4 regions of the Psychrobacillus sp. FSL K6-1464 genome follow, and region 1 is predicted to be linked to each of the others. Evidence: riboswitches for the same ligand, from Rfam matches in the RefSeq annotation. Region 1 holds a riboswitch; each other region holds the start of a gene.
What was found. A riboswitch is a leader RNA that binds a small molecule or an ion and turns the genes downstream of it on or off. The one in region 1 is predicted to bind S-adenosylmethionine.

Region 1 (5,647 bases):
TAATTCTTCAGGATGAAGAGTTGGATACCGACTTTAACAAACTGAAAAATTCCTCCCTTATTAGTGTATATCTTGGTTTTGATATTCCAGACGAGCAGCTCCCAGCGGAGGGAACTGGTTTTATCGTTTCTGAAAATAGTGATGTGAGATGTAATGCATGTACGTGGACAAGTCGGAAATGGACGCACACATCAAAAAATAATCAGTTATTAGTTCGTATGTTTTATAAGAGTTCGAACCCGGCTTTTGAGAGTATGAAGAACATGAGTGAAGACGAGCTAGTGGAAGTGGCGCTTCAAGATATTGAAATGAGCTTGAAATTAACAGGCAAACCTGAAGTCATAGAAGTAACAAAATGGAACGAGCAAATGCCGAACTATCATTTAGCGCATGGAGATGCGATTCAATCATTAACAGCTAAAATGGCAAATGACATGCCAAATGTCTTGTTAGCTGGCTGTTCTTATTACGGAGTTGGGATTGCGGCTTGTATTAAGAATGGCAGAGAAACTGCAGAAAAAATCATAAATTCAATAGTACAGTAAATTACGGGACCAAAATTCACTTTTGGTCTTTTTTTATGGAAAAAAAGGAATAGTTGCATTTTTAGTGGAATTTACAATTTCTTTTATTGTGCTACGATGCGGGTGGAGGTGGTTGGTTGATAGTAAAAACACGTACGGAGGAATATAGCTATATAGGTCTTCAGTTATTGAATCGACGATTACATGAGTCACATGAAATGAAGGAATTGATTCATTCCAAAATGCATATGGCATTGGCTGGTATTCATGGAGAAGTTAGAGTAGACGGAGTGTTTAGTAAGTATTCATTTCCTTTTGAATATGTGGTATTGCACGATGTGAGTTTAGAATCATATGGAAAGTTCCAGATTGATACAGTCTTTTTCACGCAGTATTTTGCGGTGGTTTTGGAGAGTAAGAATATAGGTGGGAAGTTGAGCTTTAAGCAAAACCCCTCTCAATTAGAAAGAGAAAATGAAGAAGGTAAAGTGGATGTATTTGAAAGTCCAGAGGTTCAGATTGAAAGAAATATTTTTTTACTCGACGAATGGTTAAAACAACATGGTGTGACGATTCCTGTTTTTGGAGTAATTGTATTAACAAATTCCAAAGTTCGAGTTATTGAACCCCCCACAAAATACAACGCTATTCTCCATCAAACAATTCCTATCTATCTAAGAAATATTCCTCGAGAAAGAAGGTATATATCTAGAAAAGAGCTGCATAAATTGAGTACAGAAATTTTAAAGAGTCACAAAACGTACTTCCCATACCCGATGTGTAATCGCTGGGGTATTAACCCAAATGATTTACAAACTGGAGTGTGCTGTGAAAAATGTGAAATGTTTGGGATGGTAAAAAGGAAGAATGGCTGGAACTGTATACGTTGTGGTCATGTAGATAGGCTTGTTCATGAGAAAGCCATTCGAGAGTGGTTTGTTTTGATCGGGGATACGATTAATAATCGGCAGTGTCGAAAATTCCTTCATATAAATTCTCATCATGTAGCATCTAGACTTCTCCAATCTATGGATTTAATTCGAACTGGAACATCCCAGAGTAAAATAGAGTATAAATGGAAGTGGTGAAGCGTATTATTGGAGAATCGATCGATCGAGAGGAATAATCGATCGATACACATCGAAAATCGATCGACCACCACAAAAAATCGCTCCATCGTCGTCCATAATCGATCAATCATCACGATAAATCGATCGATGAGGACGATCCAACTTCAAAAGCGGAGTATATAGAAAGTTCAAAATATACCTTGACGCTTTAGTTGAATAAAGGTACGATATGTCTAATTAGAAAACTGAATAGTGAAATTCTTATCAAGAGAAGCCGAGGGACTGGCCCTACGACGCTTCAGCAACCAGCCATTCATTTGGTCAGGTGCTAAATCCAGCAGACTTTGCAAAAGTTTGAAAGATGAGAAGGTGGTATCTTGCATACTAGTAAAGCCTTCTTTTCATAGAAGGCTTTTTTATATGGGAGGATGAATGCACGATGAGTTTATTGGAGAAGTTACAGACGTCTATGCTGACAGCAGACGGGGCAATGGGGACACTACTGTACTCTTATGGAATTGACTATTGTAATGAAGAGTTAAATATTCAAAAACCGGAAATTATAGAGAAAATCCATCAGGATTATATTGCGGCCGGAGCAGATATTATTCAAACGAATACATACGGAGCAAATGCTATTAAGCTTGCTCGCTATGGACTAGAAAATCAAGTGAAAGAAATAAATGAAGCTGCCATTCAAATTGCGAAAAGAGCTGCCGCATCTGGAAACCAATTCGTCCTCGGGACTATTGGGGGGATTCGAGGAATCCGAAAAAGTGATGCTACACTCCAAGAAATTATTCATTCACTCGACCAACAAGCAATCCAATTGTTAGCGGGAGATCCAGATGGTCTATTACTTGAAACCTATTATGATTTCGAAGAGCTAAAGACTACTGTGACTTATCTTCGTACACTAACGGATATTCCGATAATAGCTCAAGTGTCTATGCATGATCCGGGTATTTTGCAAAATGGCTTACCTCTAAATGATGCGTTGCATGAGCTTGAAACAATTGGAGCCAACATTGTGGGAGTCAACTGTCGACTAGGTCCACATCATACAATTCAAGCATTTGAAGGAGTAAAGCTGCCAGAAAAGGCATTCTTATCTGCTTATCCAAATGCGAGCTTACTGGATATAGATGAAGGACGTATAGTTTACGAATCCGATGCTGAGTACTTTGGTAAAGCTGCATTATATTTGAGAGATGCAGGAGTGCGCTTAATAGGTGGTTGCTGTGGAACGACACCAAAGCATATTGAAGCAGTGAAAAGACATATTGGGCATTTAACCCCTATTACAAATAAAGTAGTAGAGACTAGAAAGCCTATTATTATTCAAGATGCTAAGCCAACTAATACCCAAGCTCTACATGAAAAAGCGAAAACAGAACGGACCATAATTGTTGAATTAGACACTCCCCGTCATCTCGATACGACTACATTCATGGAAGGTGCAGAAAAGCTATATGCAACTGGAATTGACGCGGTGACAATGGCGGATAATTCATTGGCTTCTCCACGAGTTAGTAATATGGCGATGGGTTCGATGTTAAAACACCAAAAAAATATTAGACCACTTGCTCATATTACGTGCCGTGACCGTAATTTAATTGGTCTTCAATCTCATTTGATGGGATTGGATGCGCTTGGAATCCATGACATTCTTGCAGTTACTGGAGACCCAACTAAAATTGGGGATTTCCCTGGGGCGACAAGTGTTTATGATGTATCAAGCTTAGAACTGATTCAACTGATCAAACAATTAAACGAAGGTATTTCTTTCTCAGGAAAGTCGCTACGGAAAAAGGCTAACTTCTCTGTAGCAGCTGCTTTTAATCCGAATGTTCGTGTGCTGGACCGTGCAGTGAAGCGACTAGAGAAGAAAATTGAGTGTGGGGCGGATTATTTCATCACACAGCCTGTCTATTCGAAAGAAAAAATCCATGAGATTTACGAAGCGACAAAGCATTTATCAACCCCTATTTTCATCGGAATTATGCCACTAACCAATAGTCGAAATTCTGAATTCCTTCATAATGAAGTCCCAGGCATAAAATTGTCTGAAGAGGTGCTAGAGCGTATGCGTTTATGTGGAGAGGATAGAGAGCGAGCTACTGCAGAAGGTATTCAAATATCGAAGGAATTAATCGATACAGCAGCGGAACTATTTAACGGAATTTATATTATTACACCATTTTTCCGTTACGATATGTCTCTAGAATTAATTCATTATATTCAAGAGGCTGACCGGGAGAAAGAGAGAGGATTCAGCTATGTCCAAACATCTAATTGAGCAGCAGCTCCAACAAAGAATACTAATTATTGATGGTGCAATGGGAACGATGATACAAAATGCAGATCTTAGCCCTGAAGACTTCGGAGGGGAAGAATTCGACGGTTGTAATGAGTATTTAAATATCGTCAAACCAGATGTTATTGAACATGTTCATCGTGAATATTTAGCTGCTGGGGCTGATATTATTTGTACGAATACATTTGGTGGAACCCCAGTAGTGTTAAATGAATATGATCTTGGTGCTCAGGCACATGATATAAACTTTCGAGCAGCCCAGCTTGCTAAAACATGTGCAGATGAATTTTCTACATCTGACTGGCCACGATTTGTAGCTGGGGCAATAGGGCCAACGACTAAAACACTATCGGTTACTGGTGGTATTACGTTTGACGAACTTACAAACGACTTTTATGTACAGGCAAAAGCTTTAGTAGAAGGTGGAGTAGACGTTATTTTACTAGAAACGAGCCAGGATATGCTGAATGTGAAGGCTGCGACAATTGGTATCCAACAGGTTTTTACTGAGCTAAAGATAGAACTACCTATTATGATTTCTGGAACGATTGAACCGATGGGAACGACACTTGCAGGGCAGAGTATTGAGGCATTCTATATTTCCATCGAACATATAAAGCCACTTTCTGTTGGATTGAATTGTGCTACCGGACCAGAATTTATGACCGATCATATCCGTTCGTTATCTGAGCTATCAGATGGATATGTTAGCTGCTATCCTAATGCTGGCTTACCAGATGAGGAAGGGCATTATCACGAATCTCCTGAATCACTTTCTAAAAAACTGAGAGGCTTTGCGGAAAAAGGGTGGTTGAATGTTGTTGGTGGATGCTGTGGAACTACTCCAGCTCATATTCGAGCAGTACGAGAAGCGGTAAAGGATCTTTCACCACGTAAACCCGTAGAAGCAGGTCATGGGCATGTAGTATCAGGGATTGAGCCTCTTCAATACGACGAAACGATGCGGCCACTCTTTATAGGGGAACGAACAAATGTAATTGGCTCTCGAAAATTTAAACGTTTAATCGTAGATGAAAAATTTGAGGAAGCCTCTGAAATTGCTCGGGCACAGGTAAAAGGTGGAGCTCATGTTATCGATATTTGCCTAGCAAATCCGGACCGCGATGAACTAGAGGACATGACTAACTTTATGAAAGAGGTAGTGAAAAAGGTTAAAGTGCCACTTGTTATTGATTCGACTGATGAAAAGGTAATTGAAGTTGCACTGAAATATTCCCAAGGAAAAACAATTATCAACTCTATTAATTTAGAAGATGGAGAAGAGCGGTTTGAAGCAGTAATGCCTTTAGTGAAGAAATACGGTGCGGCAGTTGTAGTTGGCACAATTGATGAGATAGGAATGGCGGTTACAAGACAGCGAAAGTTAGAAATCGCAGAACGTTCTTATGATTTATTAGTTAATAAATGGGGGCTTGCGCCAGAGGATATTATCTTTGATCCACTCGTATTCCCAGTCGGAACAGGTGATCAACAATACATTGGATCAGCAGTAGAAACGATTGAAGGGATTCGCCTCATTAAAGAAAAACTGCCAAGAGCACTAACTATTTTAGGAGTAAGTAATGTATCCTTTGGTCTTCCGCCAGTTGGTCGCGAAGTATTGAATGCAGTCTATTTATATCATTGCACGCAGGCTGGTTTGGACTACGCGATTGTAAATACCGAGAAACTGGAGAGATATGCGTCTATTCCTAAACAAGAAATCGACATGGCCA
Region 2 (5,647 bases), 540 kb from region 1:
ACCCGCTATTAGCAATACAACTAGCAATAAAATTTGAAGATAAAGCATCTGAGCAAAGCTACCAATTATCATATCGGACAAGAAATAGATGCCAGCTGTCGTAATGAATATATTTCCAATAAAATATATTCCTAGGCTAAACAAAATTTTCGCACCAATCAACGTGTGCATTGAATTTGGATTATGTAACCACGTATCTTTTTTTCCATTGTCCGTATTTAGCGAGTTATTAAACTGGACTAGGAGATTTACAATACTAAAACCAAGCATTATAAACAGCAATCCCATTCTAATTTCCTGTATGCTTGGAACAGATGCTAGATATTTCTCCAATAATATCGGAAGAATGAAAACAACACCCAAACTCATTACAGCTGAACCAAGTAGCCACGACTTGTACAGAGCCCATTCCTTTAATAATAATCCCTTCAATTTTTCATCTCCTTTATTAACAGTATATTAGTGTATTAGTTATATAGTACACTAATACTATATAATGGAATATTCTTATTTTCAAGTGTTTTAATTAAATTGTCAGAAAGAGCACAAAAAAGTTAGTTGCTTATATACAATGAAACCCCGTCATTATAATTGACGGGGTTGTTTTTTCTTTTATTTATCTTCGTTTTCATTTTCAACTAAGAACTTTAATTTAGAAAGTTTGTTATGCCAGAATTGTTCATAGTAGTCCAACCACTGCTTCACTTCCGTCAATGGCTCCAGCTTTAAATGATACACTTTTTCTCTGCCTAACTTTTGACCTGTGACTAGACCGGCTTCCGTTAGAACTTTTAGATGTTTAACAATTGCTGTTCTGCTCATATCATAATTAGAAGTAATTTCAGCAATGGATCTCTCTTTACTTGCTAATAGTCGAAGGACGTCTCTCCTCGTTGGATCAGCAATAGCTTGAAAAACATCTACTTTTTTGAGCAATTCACTCATTAAGATTCAACTACTTGTTTAAATTTATTTTGTACAATTCCATTCCAACCTTGCGCCATTGTATCACGAACATCAGCATTCGACTTTTTAGCTTTCGGTACAATAGAGTCTGCTTCCTTCCATCCACCATGAATCAATGTGAATTCAGTTTGAGAACCAATTTCTTTCAAAAGAAAAGTTATAATCCAACCATCTGTATCCCATTGAAAAGAAAGTTTATGTGGTTCGTCTATTTCAAGTACCTTACAAGGGGATGGCCCAAATGGTGATTGGATAGTAAATTCAAATCCAACTCGAGCTTGAAAATCATTGGACATAAACCAAGCTGAAATTCCTTCCGCAGTGGAGACATAGTTCCATACTTTTTGAATTGGTGCTTCTACTAAAACTGTTTGCGTTATATCAGGTAAATTATTTTTCACTTTTAAATTTCTCCTTTACTACATAAATGTGAAACCCTTAGGTGTCATATTATATATAACCAAAAGGTGTTATGTCAATTCGCACAAAAACTCCCCTCTACAATTTAGTAGAAGAGAGTTTTAGTTTTAAACAATATAGCCTATATCCGTTAACACATTATTAATAAATGACTGAGAGTAAGTAAAGATTTCTTCTCGTTCTGGTTCGTGATAGAGGTCCTGAAAACAATTTTTCCATTCTTTATATTGATATTCAGAAAGTTCCTGCCTCTTCAACCATCTTGCCACAGCATTTGTCTCCGTAATCTTATCTCGTTCACCAGTCATAACGAGAATTGGTTTATTTGGAATAGAGATTTCCGATTGATTTACTGTTTTTAGGAGTATTTGAAGCTCCTTGTACCATTCTGTTGAAATAAAGGTACTATAAGTAGGATCAGATACAAATTGTTGAATTACCTCATAATTTCTCGTTAACTCATTTAATTGAATATCATGATTGATTTTCTGCGGTATGGACAACTTGGCTAGTGTATTGGTCCATTTGGATGGGAGTTTTTGAAGTTGGAGCCATGGAGATGTCAATATTACTCCCGCATATTCAATATCTAGTTTTCGTAAAACTTTAATAAGTAAGGTTGCTCCAAGGCCATGCCCCATTAAAAATATAGGTAGGTCGTATGTAACTGCCACTTGCATCGCTTGTTTAATGTAGTTCTTATATAGTTCGAAGGATTCGTCATGAATATTTTTTGATTTTTTTAATTCTCCATGACCGGGCAAGTCACCCATAACGATATGATAGTTGGAGCTTCTCAACTTTTCGATTAACCAAGCATATCTTCTATGATGTTCATATGCACTATGAACAATAACTATTACGGCTTTAGGCTTTCCTTCTGTTTCCCATTTCCACATATAAACAAACCTCTTTTCTTCCTAGCATTTCCACGGTATATATTTTCATTCAAACTGTATGTCTGTTACCATTAATTATAATCTATTTTCAAAAGGAGCGTATGTTAAATGATTTATCCATATAAAGGGAAAACACCAATTATAGACGACTCTGCTTTTATAGCTGATTATGTCACAATAACAGGTGATGTGACAATCGGTCCAGAGACTACAATTTGGTTTAATACGGTAATTAGAGGGGATGTTGCTCCTACTATTATTGGAGGTAAAGTTAGTATACAAGATTTAAGTTGTCTGCATCAAAGTCCAAATAATCCACTCATCATAGAAGACGAAGTAACTATTGGACATCAAGTCACTTTACATAGTTGCACAATACGTAAAGGTGCACTAATAGGGATGGGATCCATTATTTTAGATGGAGCTGAAATTGGAGAGGGTGCATTCATCGGAGCAGGTAGTCTAGTACCTCCTGGCAAGAAGATACCTCCCAATTCTTTGGCACTAGGAAGCCCTGCAAAAGTCGTTCGTGAGCTAAACGATGAAGATAAGGCCGATGTCCAAAGAATTATCCGAGAATATGTAGAAAAAGGACAATACTATAAATCCCTTCAAAAATAACATTTGTTATTGATTATTTGTCTTGATTATCGATTAATAACTTTCAACGATCGATTTTATGACTCAATCGATCGATTATCAGCATCCATTGATCGATTCTTATTATATTCCCCATGAAAAAAGGCTTTCCCTTATAGGAAAGCCTTTTTTGTTCATACTATTATAATCCAGCCATTTGTTTTAATTGTGCAGCTTTATCTGTTTTTTCCCATGGCACATCAATGTCTGTACGACCAAAGTGACCATAAGCAGCAGTTTGTTTGTATATTGGACGGCGTAGATCTAGCATTTTAATAATTCCTGCTGGACGAAGGTCGAATAGTTCACGAATATATGAAACTAATTTCACTTCTTCTACTTTTCCAGTACCAAAAGTTTCTACAGCAATGGAAACAGGTTTAGCTACACCAATTGCATAAGCAAGTTGTACTTCACAACGATCAGCAAGACCAGCGGCAACAATATTTTTAGCAACATAGCGTGCAGCGTATGCAGCAGAACGGTCTACTTTTGTTGGATCTTTACCAGAGAATGCTCCCCCACCATGACGAGCGTATCCACCGTAAGTATCTACGATAATTTTACGTCCTGTTAAACCAGCATCTCCTTGTGGTCCACCAATTACAAAGCGTCCAGTTGGATTGATAAAGTATTTTGTATTTTCATCTATTAAATTTGTAGGAACAATCGGATTGATCACTACTTCTTTAATATCTTTTTGAATTTGTTCTAACGTAATTTCCGGATGGTGTTGAGTAGATATAACTATTGTATCGATATGAACCGGATTATTGTTCTCATCATACTCTACAGTTACTTGTGTTTTCCCATCTGGACGAAGATAATCTAAAGTTTCATCTTTACGGACTTGTGCCAATCGATGAGCTAGTTTATGCGCTAAACTAATTGGTAACGGCATAAGCTCTGGAGTTTCATTACAAGCATAACCAAACATTAAGCCTTGGTCTCCTGCTCCAATTGCATCTATATCAGAATCGCTCATAGATCCTTCTCTTGCTTCTAACGCTTGATCTACACCCTGCGCAATGTCAGGTGATTGTTCATCAATAGAAGTTAGCACAGCAGAAGTTTCTGAGTCAAAACCATACTTCGCACGTGTATAACCAATTTCTTTAATAGTAGAACGAACTACTTTTGGAATATCTACATAAGTAGATGTAGTAATTTCTCCAGCAACTAATACTAACCCTGTTGTTACACTCGTTTCACAAGCTACACGAGCATTTGGGTCTTCTGCTAGAATTGCATCTAGAATTGCATCAGAGATTTGATCACAAATTTTATCTGGATGTCCCTCTGTCACTGATTCTGACGTAAATAATCGACGTTGTGTCATAGATTGTTCCTCCTATATCCCGCGAGATTTCTCTCAAGAATTGATACGGTACTCATTCCCATGTCAAGCCATTCAAAATGTTTCATGCATTTTCTTCACATAATAGTACATGTAAGTTAAATGCATTGAAGTTAACTTGAAGCCGTTTCGGACTTGGCACACAAGGATAAAGGGCGATGTTCAATAAAAAAACCTCTCACTCACGTAAATATACATGAGGAAAGGTATTAGTATCATAAGCACCTTTCACTCTTATCAATCAAGGAATTTCACCTTGTCTCAGGTTTGGCACCTTTGTAATAATGAAAATACTACAGGTTGCCGGGTTTCATAGGGCCTGACCCCTCCACCAGCTCGGGATAAGAGTATCCGTTCAATTTATCATCATACGTAAGTATGTATAAGATGTCAACTATTTTTGTTTGTATTTTATACACAAAAGAAAAAATTAAAAGTGAATAGTATAGACTAATGAACCTAATGTGTTATACTAATTCACATATCTAGAAAACTTCCTCTTTTGAAGAGGAAATATAAAAAAAGGATGGTATATTCAAAATGAATTCAATCGAAACAGTGAGTGAACTGAAAGCATTGTTAGCAGGAAATAACGTTAGCAGCCAATTGTCAGTGCCACAACTTGTGGAAAAAGCTACAACAAGAGGAGAAGCAGTACTAACTTCTACTGGTGCAGTTAAAGCTGAAACAGGAAAATATACTGGCCGTTCTCCCCAAGATAAGTATATAGTAGATGAAGCTATTTCTAAAGACAAAATCGATTGGGGCTCAGTAAACCAACCAATTTCTTCTGACATTTTCGATGCATTATATAAAAAAATGATTAACTTCTTAAACAAACAAGATGAAATATTCGAGTTTAAAGGATATGCAGGAGCAGACAAAGAATCACGTTTAGGTATTCAAATTATTAACGAATACGCTTGGCATAACCTTTTCGCTCATCAGCTATTCATACGACCAACACAAGAAGAACTTGCTACTCATACGACTGATTTCACTATTCTATCTGCTCCTAACTTTAAAGCAGATCCAGCGGTAGACGGTACTCACTCAGAGACTTTTATCATCGTATCTATGGAAAAACGCACAGTGCTAATCGGTGGAACTGAGTATGCTGGCGAGATGAAGAAATCTATTTTCTCTATTATGAACTACTTACTACCAGAACAGGACATTTTACCAATGCACTGCTCTGCAAACGTTGGGGATGATGGAGACGTTACATTATTCTTCGGATTATCAGGAACAGGGAAAACTACCCTTTCAGCAGATGCTGGTCGCAAATTAATCGGAGACGATGAGCACGGTTGGTCGGATAACGGTGTGTTCAATATCGAAGGTGGCTGTTACGCAAAATGTATCG
Region 3 (5,647 bases), 450 kb from region 1:
CCAGAGTTTACTGCGATGATATTTACGTATGGAGATTCATCTGATTCTTCAATAGCGATTGAGTCTTCTAATGGATTAAGGTCAGCGTCAATTGCATAGTTAGAGTTGATCAGTACTGCGTCGCCTTCTTCATTTTCATATAACTGAACCATTAAAGCAGATTCATAGTTAGCATCAAATTCAAGGTTTTTCTCATTTTCCACAATATCTTTTACTTCCGCTTTTGTTTTATCAATGCCGTCTGCTAATTTAATAAGGCCTTTCGCTTCTAACATTGCAAGGATACGTCCATGATCTGCAACAGAGTTACTCATTAAAATAGTTGCCCCCTCTGGAAGCTCTTCAATAGAACCGTATTTTTTAGAGTATAAACCGATTGGCTCGATGTGAATACCGCCTGCGTTGGCGAAGTCATATCCAAAATCAGCTTTTTGCGATTCAAAGTAAGGAATGTGTTGGAAAAAGTTTGCGTCCAAGTCTCCTGAATCTAAATCTTTGTTTGGTAATACATAATCTTGATATGATTCTACAACAAGTTCAATTCCTTGTTCTTCTAGAATTGGTTTAACTTCTTCTAATATAACTGCATGAGGTACGTTAGATGCACCTACTACTAGTTGACTACTTTTTTCATCTCCACATGCTGCAAGGGTTAATGCACTTACTGATAGTAATGCTCCAGCTAAAAATTTCTTCATTCAATATCTCTCCCTTTTTATCCTATTATTTCTATGTGATCGAGTACTCTCGTTAACACCTATTATCGTTTGTCTATCTTCGTAGTAATTACATCGCCTATCCACTGGATGATAAATACCATAATTAATATTAATACCGTGGCAACAAGTGTTACGTCTGTCCTACCTCTTTGGAAACCATCTAAAAAGGCTAATGTTCCTAGTCCACCAGCTCCGATAATACCAGCCATCGCTGTATATCCAACTAGTGAAATCGCTGTAACCGTTATGCCTGATACTAAAGCAGGCATAGATTCTGGCATTAATACTTTCCATATAATAGTAGAAGTTTTAGCACCCATCGATTTTGCAGCTTCTAGCACACCTTTATCAATTTCTCGAAGAGCTATTAACACCATACGGGCGTAGAATGGAGCAGCTCCGATTACTAAAGCCGGGAAGGCCGCATTTGGACCACGCATTGTTCCGACCAAAAACTTCGTTAAAGGTATTAGCAAAATGATCAAAATAATAAATGGAATGGAGCGGAATATATTGACGAAAGCTCCTGTTAACCAGTTTGCTAATTTGTTCGCCCACGCTTGATGAGGGCTAGTTAAGAAAAGTAGAAGACCAAGAACTAGTCCAATAATAGCTGTTAAAATTGTTGATACTGCAGTCATATATAATGTTTCAACTGTGGCTTCCCACATTTTTGGCCAATCAACATTAGGAAACAAATTATTAATCATTGTTGATCACCTCTGTATTTACTTTTTGTTCGTGTATATATCGAATTGCATCATCTATTAGTAGTGCTTCTCCTTCTAACTGAAGGATGAGCGTACCAAATGCACCAGTTTGTGTATGCGAAATATTTCCTTGAACAATATTTACTTCCAAATCAAACTGTTTGATAAGTCTAGACAGTATTGGTTGTACTGTCTGCTCCCCAACAAATACGAGCTTAATCAGCTTGCCATTTGGGTAAAGTTCTTTTAATTGCTGTATTGTTTGCAACGCCTTGTTGGAATCACTGACCTGCGAAACAAAACGCTTCGTAATCGTTTGTTGCGGATTTTGAAATACATCTAGCACATTTCCTTCTTCTACTACATGACCTTTTTCCATAACTGCAACGCGACCACATATCTTCTGAATAACCTGCATCTCATGGGTTATTAATACAATTGTCAGACCTAGTTTCGCATTGATACTAACTAATAAATCTAAAATAGAATCTGTAGTTTCTGGATCTAATGCAGAAGTTGCTTCATCACAAAGAAGTACTTCTGGACGGTTGGCTAATGCGCGTGCAATTCCAACACGTTGCTTTTGTCCACCTGATAGTTGAGAAGGATAATAATGCCCTCGCCCTTCCAGACCAACCAAATCAATAAGTTCTTTAACTCTTTGAGAACGTTGAGCTGGTGGTATACCGGCGATCTCCAATGGGAAAGCAATATTCTCTTCAACCGTTCTTGACCATAACAAATTAAAATGTTGAAAAATCATACTTACCTTTTGTCTTACTTGGCGAAGCTTCACTTCATTTATCTTTGTAATGTCTTCATTATTTACGATGATTTCACCTGAAGTTGGCTTTTCTAATCCATTTAATAAGCGAATGAGTGTACTTTTACCAGCACCACTATAACCAATAATGCCAAAGATCTCACCCTTTTTTATGTCAAGATTCACCTCTTCCACTGCAACAATCGTACCTTGTTTCGTACTAAATTTTTTGGAAATATTTTTTAAACTAATCATGGGAACCTTGCCCCCTTTCTTTAAACTATTCTATACCTATCTATTATTAACAGGTTGTTGAAATTTACTTTGTATTAAAACCTTATTCTTCCCATTTTCAACTAAAAAAACCCTCCTGCAAAAGAGCAGAAGGGTTTAAAGTTATCCAATTTAATAACATTTATCCATTCTCTCATTTCCCAAAGCATTTGCTTTGCGTGACTTGGCACCATTTCATTTACATGACGGTTGCCGGGCTTCAAAGGGCACTTCCCTCCACCTCTCTTAATAAGAGTAAAACTATTAATTTGTCGGTATATCGAATGTTATCATACGACAACTTGGTCGTCAATACTTTTTATCGCATCCAAGATAAATGGAACTGACTGAAAGGCATATATTTTTTTATATACCGTTCCACCTTTAGCGATTAGCAGACATGGCACACTTTCAATTTGATAATCCATAGCAAAATCTCCAAGATAGTTAATATTTGCTTGACCAATTAAAAAAGGCTTTATCTCTTTTATAACTTGCATCATTTTACTAGCAACTTGGCAGGTTCCACACATGGGTGTATAAATATAAAATATGGTAAGCTGCCCACTGTTCTTATGGCTGTTCCATTGTTCTAAGGTCCATTCATTCATATTACATCATCCTAAAGTAAATATTGTCTTTTCACTTTTATATTAACACTTTTTAATATAGAAGCCAAAACTTTGAATGGTGTGGTCGCTACTTCGCAGAACATCGGATTGGTATATAGATGAATCGCTTCAGGGTATTCTTTTCTCACGACAGAGCGAATTTGCTCACCAGACTTATCTGCATCCAGAAACGCATAAATAGGAATGCCTTCATAAGGACTTAAAATTTCTTCTAGCCTGACATTCGATATCGTTCCATTGGTGCAAATAATTTCTGTTGATTCATCCAGCAGTTTTAAAAGCTTTAATTTATCAGATCTACCCTCAACAAGAATTATCTTTTCACTAAAGACAATAGCCATTCAGCCTCTCTCCCAACTATGCCCTTTCCAATATTATATGAAAAAAACGCCGATATTAAGCGGCGTTTTCGAAATTATTCTGAAATTAATTCTTCGTATTTTTCTGGAGAAAGTAAACCATCCACTTCAGCTGCATCAGATGGTTCAATAACAATCATCCATGCATTTTCATAAGGGGACTCGTTAACATACTCAGGGCTATCTTCTAGTTCTGTATTTACCTCTACTACTTTACCGCTAATTGGTGCATACAGTTCAGAAACAGTTTTAACCGATTCAACACTTCCAAAAGGATCTCCTGCTTTAATCTCATCTCCAACTTGTGGAAGTTCAACAAAAACGATATCTCCAAGTTCAGATTGTGCAAATTCAGTAATACCGATACGGACATTGCCGCCTTCAGTTTTTACCCATTCATGCTCTGCTGAGTATTTTAAATCTTTAGGTGCGTTCATATATATACCCCTCTCCATTAATAATACATTCATCTACTATATTCACATATTTTAATAGTAAAAACAAGTGACTTTAAGAAGTCTTCCATACATCCTCAAACTGTTGCTCCTTGAAGCCTAGCGTTAATTTATTCCCGTCAAAAACAATTGGTCGTTTAATAAGCATTCCATCCGAAGCAAGTAAGGATAATTGTTCGTCTTCTGACATTGTTGGAAGCTTGTCTTTTAGTCCAAGCTCGCGATATTTCATACCGGAAGTATTAAAGAATTTTTTTAGTTCTAGTTCACTTACCTCAAACATTTTTTGAAGAGTTTCTTTCTTTGGGGGACTTTCAGCTATATGATTGTCTATGTATTCTATTCCGTTATCTTTTAACCATTTACTTGCTTTTCTGCACGTTGTACATTTTGGATAGCCATAATATTGAATAGACATGTTGTACCACCTTTTTCTCTTAATCATACATAAAAGTGGAAAGGATAGGCAATTATTTTGAATAAATAAATATATGATTCAGCCTCCAATCAAGAAAAACCGAGCAAAATGCGCCCGGCCCTTTAAAAATAAGAATATAGAAATGCCCATAATTTCCGCTTCAAGCGGACGCTTTCCGTGGGCCAGGCTTCAGCCGCTTCCCTCGCGCTGCTCAGTCCAGGGTCTTCAGCTCGTGCTGTGCCCACTGGAGTCACCGCTCTGCGCTCCAAACAACTAGATCCGCTTTAAATGTTCGGATAATTGATTATAAAACCTAAAACCACCTAAAAATAATAATTTCTTCTTAAAATAAGTAAGGCTGAAAGGGAATCGTATCAAAGAAAATCCACTTTCTACTTCCTTATTAAAATAATGTTCCTAACTAAGCAGAAGGTTTTATCCCTATATTAACTTTGACTACTCTTAGTATCTAAGCGAGAAGCTATGCAATATTTTAAAGTTTAGTACTACTAACTTAATTGATTGAAGTGAAAGGTGGCGACTTCTGCGGGATGAGCGAGACAGATGAGATATCACAGCGACGCGTGTGCTGTGGTGATAGCTCATCGCTCACCCCGCGAACCGCGTCCACCTGAAACACAAATCAGTATTAGTAATTATTCATTCTTTCACCCTTAAAACACAGTGTTCACGGTACAATTTTATATACTCCTAATCTTCAAAAAAGCCGATTCATAAGGAATCGGCTTTTTCATGAATTGATTAAAGAACGTATTTTTCTGCTTCGATCAGTTTAACCGATGCTTCACGTTTTTTCTCAATTACGTTGTATGGAGTGTAGCGAGTCAATTTGCGTAAAGCAGAAATCATCATACGTTGGTTATCTCCATCTACAGCTGCAATAAGAGTTTCTTTTGCCGCTTGTTCGATTTCGATAAACGCTTCTTGTGTAAAGATTTGTGTATAAAGAAGTTTTTGCGCTGCTTTTTCTTCTCCATCACGACCGATAGCTTTTTCTGTACGAAGGACTGCGGATTCCATAGCAAATAGGTTATTAGCGATATTTGCAATGTTCACTAGTACTTCTTGCTCTGCCTCTAGTTTTGTACCAAAACGTTGAGCAGCAAGCCCAGCTACTAAAATACCAATTTTCTTCGCATTAGCTACTAATACTTTTTCTTGTGCAAGTGCTTCTGTTCCAACCTCTTCAGGCATCATCATTAATAGCTCTTCTTGTAAGCCCGCAGCTTTTTGAAGAAGTGGCAATTCACCCTTCATTGCTTTTTTCAGGAATGTTCCTGGAACGATTAAGCGGTTG
Region 4 (5,647 bases), 1.3 Mb from region 1:
CCACCAAATCCGAAGTTATTCCGCCAAGCACGCAATATGGAAAGAGCACTAGAACGTATGATAAAAGTGAGAAAACCACTCATCGACCCCAAAAAGATGGAGCTATCATTTGAATTTGCTTCTAGAAGTGGGAAAGAAGTAGTCATGATGAAAAATGTATACAAATCATTTGGTGAGAATGTTTTGTTAGAAGATGCTCAGCTTAATCTATACTGGAAGGAACGGGTTGCGATAGTTGGGCGAAATGGTTCAGGTAAATCCACTATTTTACATCTGTTGTTAGGTAATCTTCCGATTGATAATGGAGAGGCTCGGTTAGGTAGTAATGTGCGTGTAGGTTATTTATCGCAGCATTTCGAAATCCAGAATCCGAAGGCAAGGCTGATTGATGTATTTCGAAGTGAGTTAAATTTAGTAGAGGGGGATGCTCGTCATATTCTTGCGAAGTTTATGTTCTTTGGTCCCGATGTTTTCAAGCGAATAGGTGATTTAAGTGGTGGAGAACGTATGAGACTTCGCTTAGCGCAACTTATGCATCAGGATATTAACCTCCTAATTCTTGATGAGCCGACGAACCATTTAGATATCGAATCGAGAGAGGTCCTGGAAGATGCTTTGGGTGATTTTGATGGTACTATTTTAGCTGTTTCACATGACCGATACTTTTTGAACAAATTATTCCCGAAAACGGTCTGGTTAGAACAAGGTCAGCTAACAACTTTTGAAGGGTCATATGATTGGGCGCGTATAAAGTGGGAAGAGCAAGTACCAATTGAAATTCCTTTTAAAAATGAAAAACAAGAAAAACCAACATATAAAAGAAGTGCAGGAGGAAGTGTAGAACGAAAGATTGAGGAAGAGATTCAAGCAGTGGAAAAAGAAATTTCCAACCTAAAAGAGAAAATTGAAATAGAAGAGGATTGGGAGACATACGAAAAACTATTGAAAGCTATTGAATCAAATGAAATGAAGATAGAGAAATTGACTCTGGAATGGATAGAGCAAGAAGATGATTCAAATTGTATATAATTTTGATAATAGAAAAGAAATTTATCAAATAGTTAGAAAAGAGCATTAACATTCATACATTTGTACTATATAATAAATTAAATACTATCCCAAATGGATTAGTAATATTGGCATGTATTTAATTTTATATAGAGAGTAGATGGAAAATGAGAAAATCAATAAAGTGGAAAATTATTGTTTCAGTAATGGCATTAATATTCGTAAGCATGATACCGTTAATAAGTATTAGTACAAATACAATAAGTGAAAAGACCGAAAAAGATTTACTTGACCAGAGCCAAGTAATAGTTAAAGAAATGACCTCATCCATACAAAATTATCTAGCTGTATACGAAAAAGGGCTTTTACAACTATCTACTTCTAATGCAATTTTAGATTTTGAAAATAATGAAAAAGCTACGAATGTAGTATTGACTACTCAATTAGAAAAAAACTTAGATACTAGATTCAATGAATTTGTTTCTTTGTATGATGCTGTAGCATCTGTGTATATCGCTTTTCCAGATAAATCGATTGAAATAATACCAGAAGCGGACCTTGGAGCAGACTTTGATCCAACCTCAAGAGAATGGTATTCCAATGCTGTTTCAAACAAAGAGAGTTTTAGCTGGTCTAAACCATTTGTGGATGCAGCAACTGGAGAATATGCTATTTCTGGTGCTAAAGCTGTTATTAAAAATGGCCAAGTGGTCGGTGTTCTTGCTATTGATATTTTACTGTCGAAGTTAACAGAAACGTTAGCTGACAGCGAGTTGGGGTACGAAGGTTATCCTATAATTGTAGATGCTGATGGTAATGCCATTGTTCATCCAACGTTATTTGGTGAAAATTTATCCAAGGATTCTTCTGTAAAGAAAATGCTTTCTAGTACCTCAGAAACAGGACATGTGACCGGTTTGATGGATGGTACTAACACAACTACTGTATACACTACGTTACCAGGATTAGATTGGAAGGTAGGCGCTGTTTATGAAGAAAGTAAAACCCATCAAACAGCAGACAGTATTCGTTCACAAATAATTATTATTGTTATATGTATAGAAGCGTTAATCTTTTTAGTATTATTTTTCCTAATAAGTCGTATATTGAAACCGATTGAACAACTTAAAAGATTGATGGATTCAATGGCAGAAGGAGATTTAACTGTTCAGGCTAATATTAAATCCAAGGATGAAATCGGACAACTAGCGAATAACTTCAACAAGATGGCTGTAAATATGAATGAAATTATTCAGGTCGTGAAAGAGTCAGCGAGTAATGTTCAATCGAATTCGGAAAGTTTAAGTGCTGTGGCAGAAGAAACAAACGCTTCCGCAGAGCAAGTTTCGTCAGCTGTGAGTGAGATTGCGGTAGGTGCTTCTAAATCTGCAGAAGATGCTGTAGACGTAACAGAAAGTTCGTTGCACTTAAGTGATCAAATCAATCTCATCAATGAAAAATCAGTAATGATGACTGATATAGCTATAAAAGCAAACACTATGAATTCGAATGGTCAAAACCAAATGAGTGAACTTAAATCATCTTTCCAAAACTGGGAGTCAAATCTAATCTCTATGTCCACATTGTTTAGTACATTGGAAGTTAGAGTAAATGCGATTGGTAGTGTGATGGAAACTATTATGCAAATTTCTGCACAGACGAACCTACTCGCATTGAATGCAAGTATTGAAGCTGCACGGGCAGGGGAGCATGGAAAAGGATTTGCAGTAGTAGCGGATGAAGTACGGAAACTAGCGGAGCAATCTGCAAAAGCGACAGAAGAAGTAAAGCATACTATTACGGAACTTCAAAGTGAATCGCATACTGTAGGGCAACAAATGGAAGATACTATCAAAACTTTCCGTGAGCAGGGATCTGTTGTAACAAATACTGAAGTAACTTTTGGTGAAATATCGTTACTGATGAATAATTTGCAAACGTCAATCGATGCTGTTTCAGCAGAAATTGAACAGGTTTCTACCTTTAAAGATCAAGTTGTAGATACGATTCAAATGATGGCTTCAACTTCAGAGCAAACTGCAGCAGCATGTGAAGAAGTAAGTGCATCATCAGATGAACAACTGAGAGCGATCCAATCGGTAGCGAAAGCTTCGGAGACTCTTACAGAGCTTAGTGACAAATTAGCGAATGCAGTAAATCGCTTTAAAGTTTAAAAGAAGTTGAATTGCTTGAAAACAAATGTTAATATTCACTCAGGAAGAACAATATAATTTAATAACTCTTATCAAGAGAAGCCGAGGGAAATGGCCCGTTGAAGCTTCAGCAACCTCTGACTAGTCAGAAAGGTGCTAACTCCTACAAGATAATTTCTTGAAAGATAAGAATTGAGAGCAAAACGTTCACCCTCTTTTCTTGTTTATAGGAAAGAGGGTTTTTTGAATTTAAAGGAGGACAACAAATTGCCTATAAATATACCAAAACAGTTACCTGCAGCTGAACATCTTAAAAACGAGAAAATATTTATCATGGATACCGATCGAGCGATAGCTCAAGACATACGTCCGTTAAATATAGTTATCTTGAACCTTATGCCTGAAAAAGAAAAAACAGAGCTTCAATTGCTCCGTTTACTAGGAAATACGTCGCTACAAGTAAATGTAACCTTTTTACATATGGCAACCCATGATTCCAAAAATGTAAGTAAAACACATCTAGATACCTTTTATACGACATTCGAGGATATTAAGCACCGAAAATACGATGGGATGATTATTACCGGTGCACCTATTGAGCATTTAGAATTTGAAGACGTTAATTATTGGAATGAGATTATGGAAATAATGGATTGGTCTAAAACTCAGGTGACCTCTGTTTTACACATTTGTTGGGGGGCTCAAGCCGCTCTCTACCATCACTATGGTATCGGGAAATATGACTTGTCGAAGAAATGCTTTGGGGTATTCAGTCATCGTTTATCAGACCCAACTGTACATTTAGTGCGAGGGTTTAATGATGAATTTCACGCACCTGTGTCTCGATACACAGCTATATCTTTCGATGAAATAAAAAAAGACCCTCGTTTAATACTGCTTTCCGACTCAAAGGATGCGGGTGTTTTTCTAGTAATATCCAAAGATAAAAAGCATATTATGATTACGGGTCATTTAGAGTATGATGCAACTACACTTGCAGACGAATATAACCGAGATATTAAAAAAGGTGTGGATATTGATGTCCCAAAAAATTATTTTCCAAACGATGATCCAACACAAATACCGATGAACTCCTGGCGTTCCCATACACATTTACTTTTTTCCAATTGGTTGAATTATTATGTGTACCAAGAAACTCCTTATGATTGGGAGTAACTAAAAGGCTGGCCGTGAGTGAATTCACGATCAGCCTATATATGTTGATGAAAATGAGCATTATAATTTTTTATTCTGTCTTAAAAATTCGGTTAATTTCCTGCATTTCTTCTATCGTCAGTTCCACTTCAAGTGCTTTCAGATTTCGTAACACTTGTTCTGGTTTTTTAGCTCCAGGAATTACTGTATCTATGGTATTTTGTGCTAGATACCATGCAAGAACGATGGAAGAAACCTCTGCTTGTTTATCATTTGCTATACTACGAAGAGACTCAATCTTTTCCAAGTTACGAATATAAACCTCCCCTTGAAATAACGGATTTTTTGAACGGCCGTCTTCAATTATAGAATCTTTATTGAATTTTCCTGTCAAAAGACCAGAAGCAAGAGGGAAATACGGGATAAATGAAATTTGGTGTTTGGCGCAAAAAGGGATTAAGTCATTTTCTGCCTCTCTTTTGAATAGATTATAGCCTGATTGGATTACTTCTAAATTCCCGTCTTTATTGGCTTCGGTTAATTGATCCATTGTGAAATTGGATACGCCAATTGCTCTAATTTTACCCTCTTCTTTAAGTCGTGAGAGTGTTCCAATTGCTTCATCCTTAGGAGTTCCTTCATCTGGAAAATGGATATAGAATAGATCAATGTAGTCGGTTTGCAGTCTGCGCAAACTATTTTCAACGGTCTCTCTTAAAAATTTAGGAGAGTTATCTACAATAACCTTTCCATCCTCTATCTTGTGTGCCCCTTTTGTTGCAATAATCATATCTTGCCTGGTGTTAAATTCCTTTAATATTTCTCCTATGAGTTCTTCTGATCTTCCCATCCCATATATAAAGGCACTATCTATAAAATTGATTCCATTTTGAATAGCAGCTCGTACAATTTCCTTGCCTGTTTCATCGTTTAAATTAGGGAATAGATTGTGTCCACCGACCGCGTTACTTCCTAAACCAATAGGATTTACCAATAGACCAGTGCGACCAATTTCTACTGCATTTTTCATAATAATAGAAACAACTCCTTTTCTCTGAATATTTCTATTATAATATAGAAAAACCAGAATACAAAAAGGTGGAGATTGATTTGACGGTACTAACGGATGTGCACACTGATTTTATTGGAGTAGTTCATCAAAAGTTTTCTGATTTGATGAGAGATGTAGAAAAAGCAATCATGCAGATGGAGGAAGATAAGTTATTTTGGACTCCAAATAATCATTCGAATAGTGTAGCTATCATCATTAAACATATGAGTGGAAATCTGATTTCAAGATGGACGGACTTTTTGACGACAGACGGTGAAAA

Region 2: linked by a shared signal. The riboswitch ahead of metK (methionine adenosyltransferase) and the one ahead of MKX39_RS15600 (bifunctional homocysteine S-methyltransferase/methylenetetrahydrofolate reductase) in region 1 are both predicted to bind S-adenosylmethionine.
Region 3: linked by a shared signal. The riboswitch ahead of MKX39_RS13300 (methionine ABC transporter ATP-binding protein) and the one ahead of MKX39_RS15600 (bifunctional homocysteine S-methyltransferase/methylenetetrahydrofolate reductase) in region 1 are both predicted to bind S-adenosylmethionine.
Region 4: linked by a shared signal. The riboswitch ahead of metA (homoserine O-acetyltransferase MetA) and the one ahead of MKX39_RS15600 (bifunctional homocysteine S-methyltransferase/methylenetetrahydrofolate reductase) in region 1 are both predicted to bind S-adenosylmethionine.

What each region holds. Positions count from the first base shown of each region.
Region 1 covers NZ_JBBOOP010000001.1:3,071,542-3,077,188, reverse strand. The annotation lists gene MKX39_RS15610 (protoporphyrinogen oxidase) at 1-545, shown strand, start outside; gene MKX39_RS15605 (nuclease-related domain-containing protein) at 662-1,612, shown strand; SAM riboswitch class I at 1,853-1,962, shown strand; gene MKX39_RS15600 (bifunctional homocysteine S-methyltransferase/methylenetetrahydrofolate reductase) at 2,034-3,893, shown strand; gene metH (methionine synthase) at 3,874-5,647, shown strand, end outside.
Region 2 covers NZ_JBBOOP010000001.1:2,535,231-2,540,877, forward strand. The annotation lists gene MKX39_RS12765 (hypothetical protein) at 1-432, opposite strand, end outside; gene MKX39_RS12770 (ArsR/SmtB family transcription factor) at 613-945, opposite strand; gene MKX39_RS12775 (SRPBCC family protein) at 945-1,367, opposite strand; gene MKX39_RS12780 (alpha/beta hydrolase) at 1,494-2,285, opposite strand; gene MKX39_RS12785 (gamma carbonic anhydrase) at 2,394-2,906, shown strand; gene metK (methionine adenosyltransferase) at 3,067-4,263, opposite strand; SAM riboswitch class I at 4,513-4,629, opposite strand; gene pckA (phosphoenolpyruvate carboxykinase (ATP)) at 4,822-5,647, shown strand, end outside.
Region 3 covers NZ_JBBOOP010000001.1:2,620,870-2,626,516, forward strand. The annotation lists gene MKX39_RS13290 (MetQ/NlpA family ABC transporter substrate-binding protein) at 1-698, opposite strand, end outside; gene MKX39_RS13295 (methionine ABC transporter permease) at 761-1,429, opposite strand; gene MKX39_RS13300 (methionine ABC transporter ATP-binding protein) at 1,422-2,447, opposite strand; SAM riboswitch class I at 2,617-2,721, opposite strand; gene MKX39_RS13305 (thioredoxin family protein) at 2,756-3,076, opposite strand; gene MKX39_RS13310 (toprim domain-containing protein) at 3,088-3,438, opposite strand; gene gcvH (glycine cleavage system protein GcvH) at 3,513-3,893, opposite strand; gene MKX39_RS13320 (arsenate reductase family protein) at 3,967-4,329, opposite strand; gene MKX39_RS13325 (acyl-CoA dehydrogenase family protein) at 5,092-5,647, opposite strand, start outside.
Region 4 covers NZ_JBBOOP010000001.1:1,759,702-1,765,348, forward strand. The annotation lists gene abc-f (ribosomal protection-like ABC-F family protein) at 1-1,029, shown strand, start outside; gene MKX39_RS08625 (methyl-accepting chemotaxis protein) at 1,176-3,182, shown strand; SAM riboswitch class I at 3,248-3,353, shown strand; gene metA (homoserine O-acetyltransferase MetA) at 3,429-4,337, shown strand; gene MKX39_RS08635 (aldo/keto reductase) at 4,408-5,346, opposite strand; gene MKX39_RS08640 (DUF1572 family protein) at 5,427-5,647, shown strand, end outside.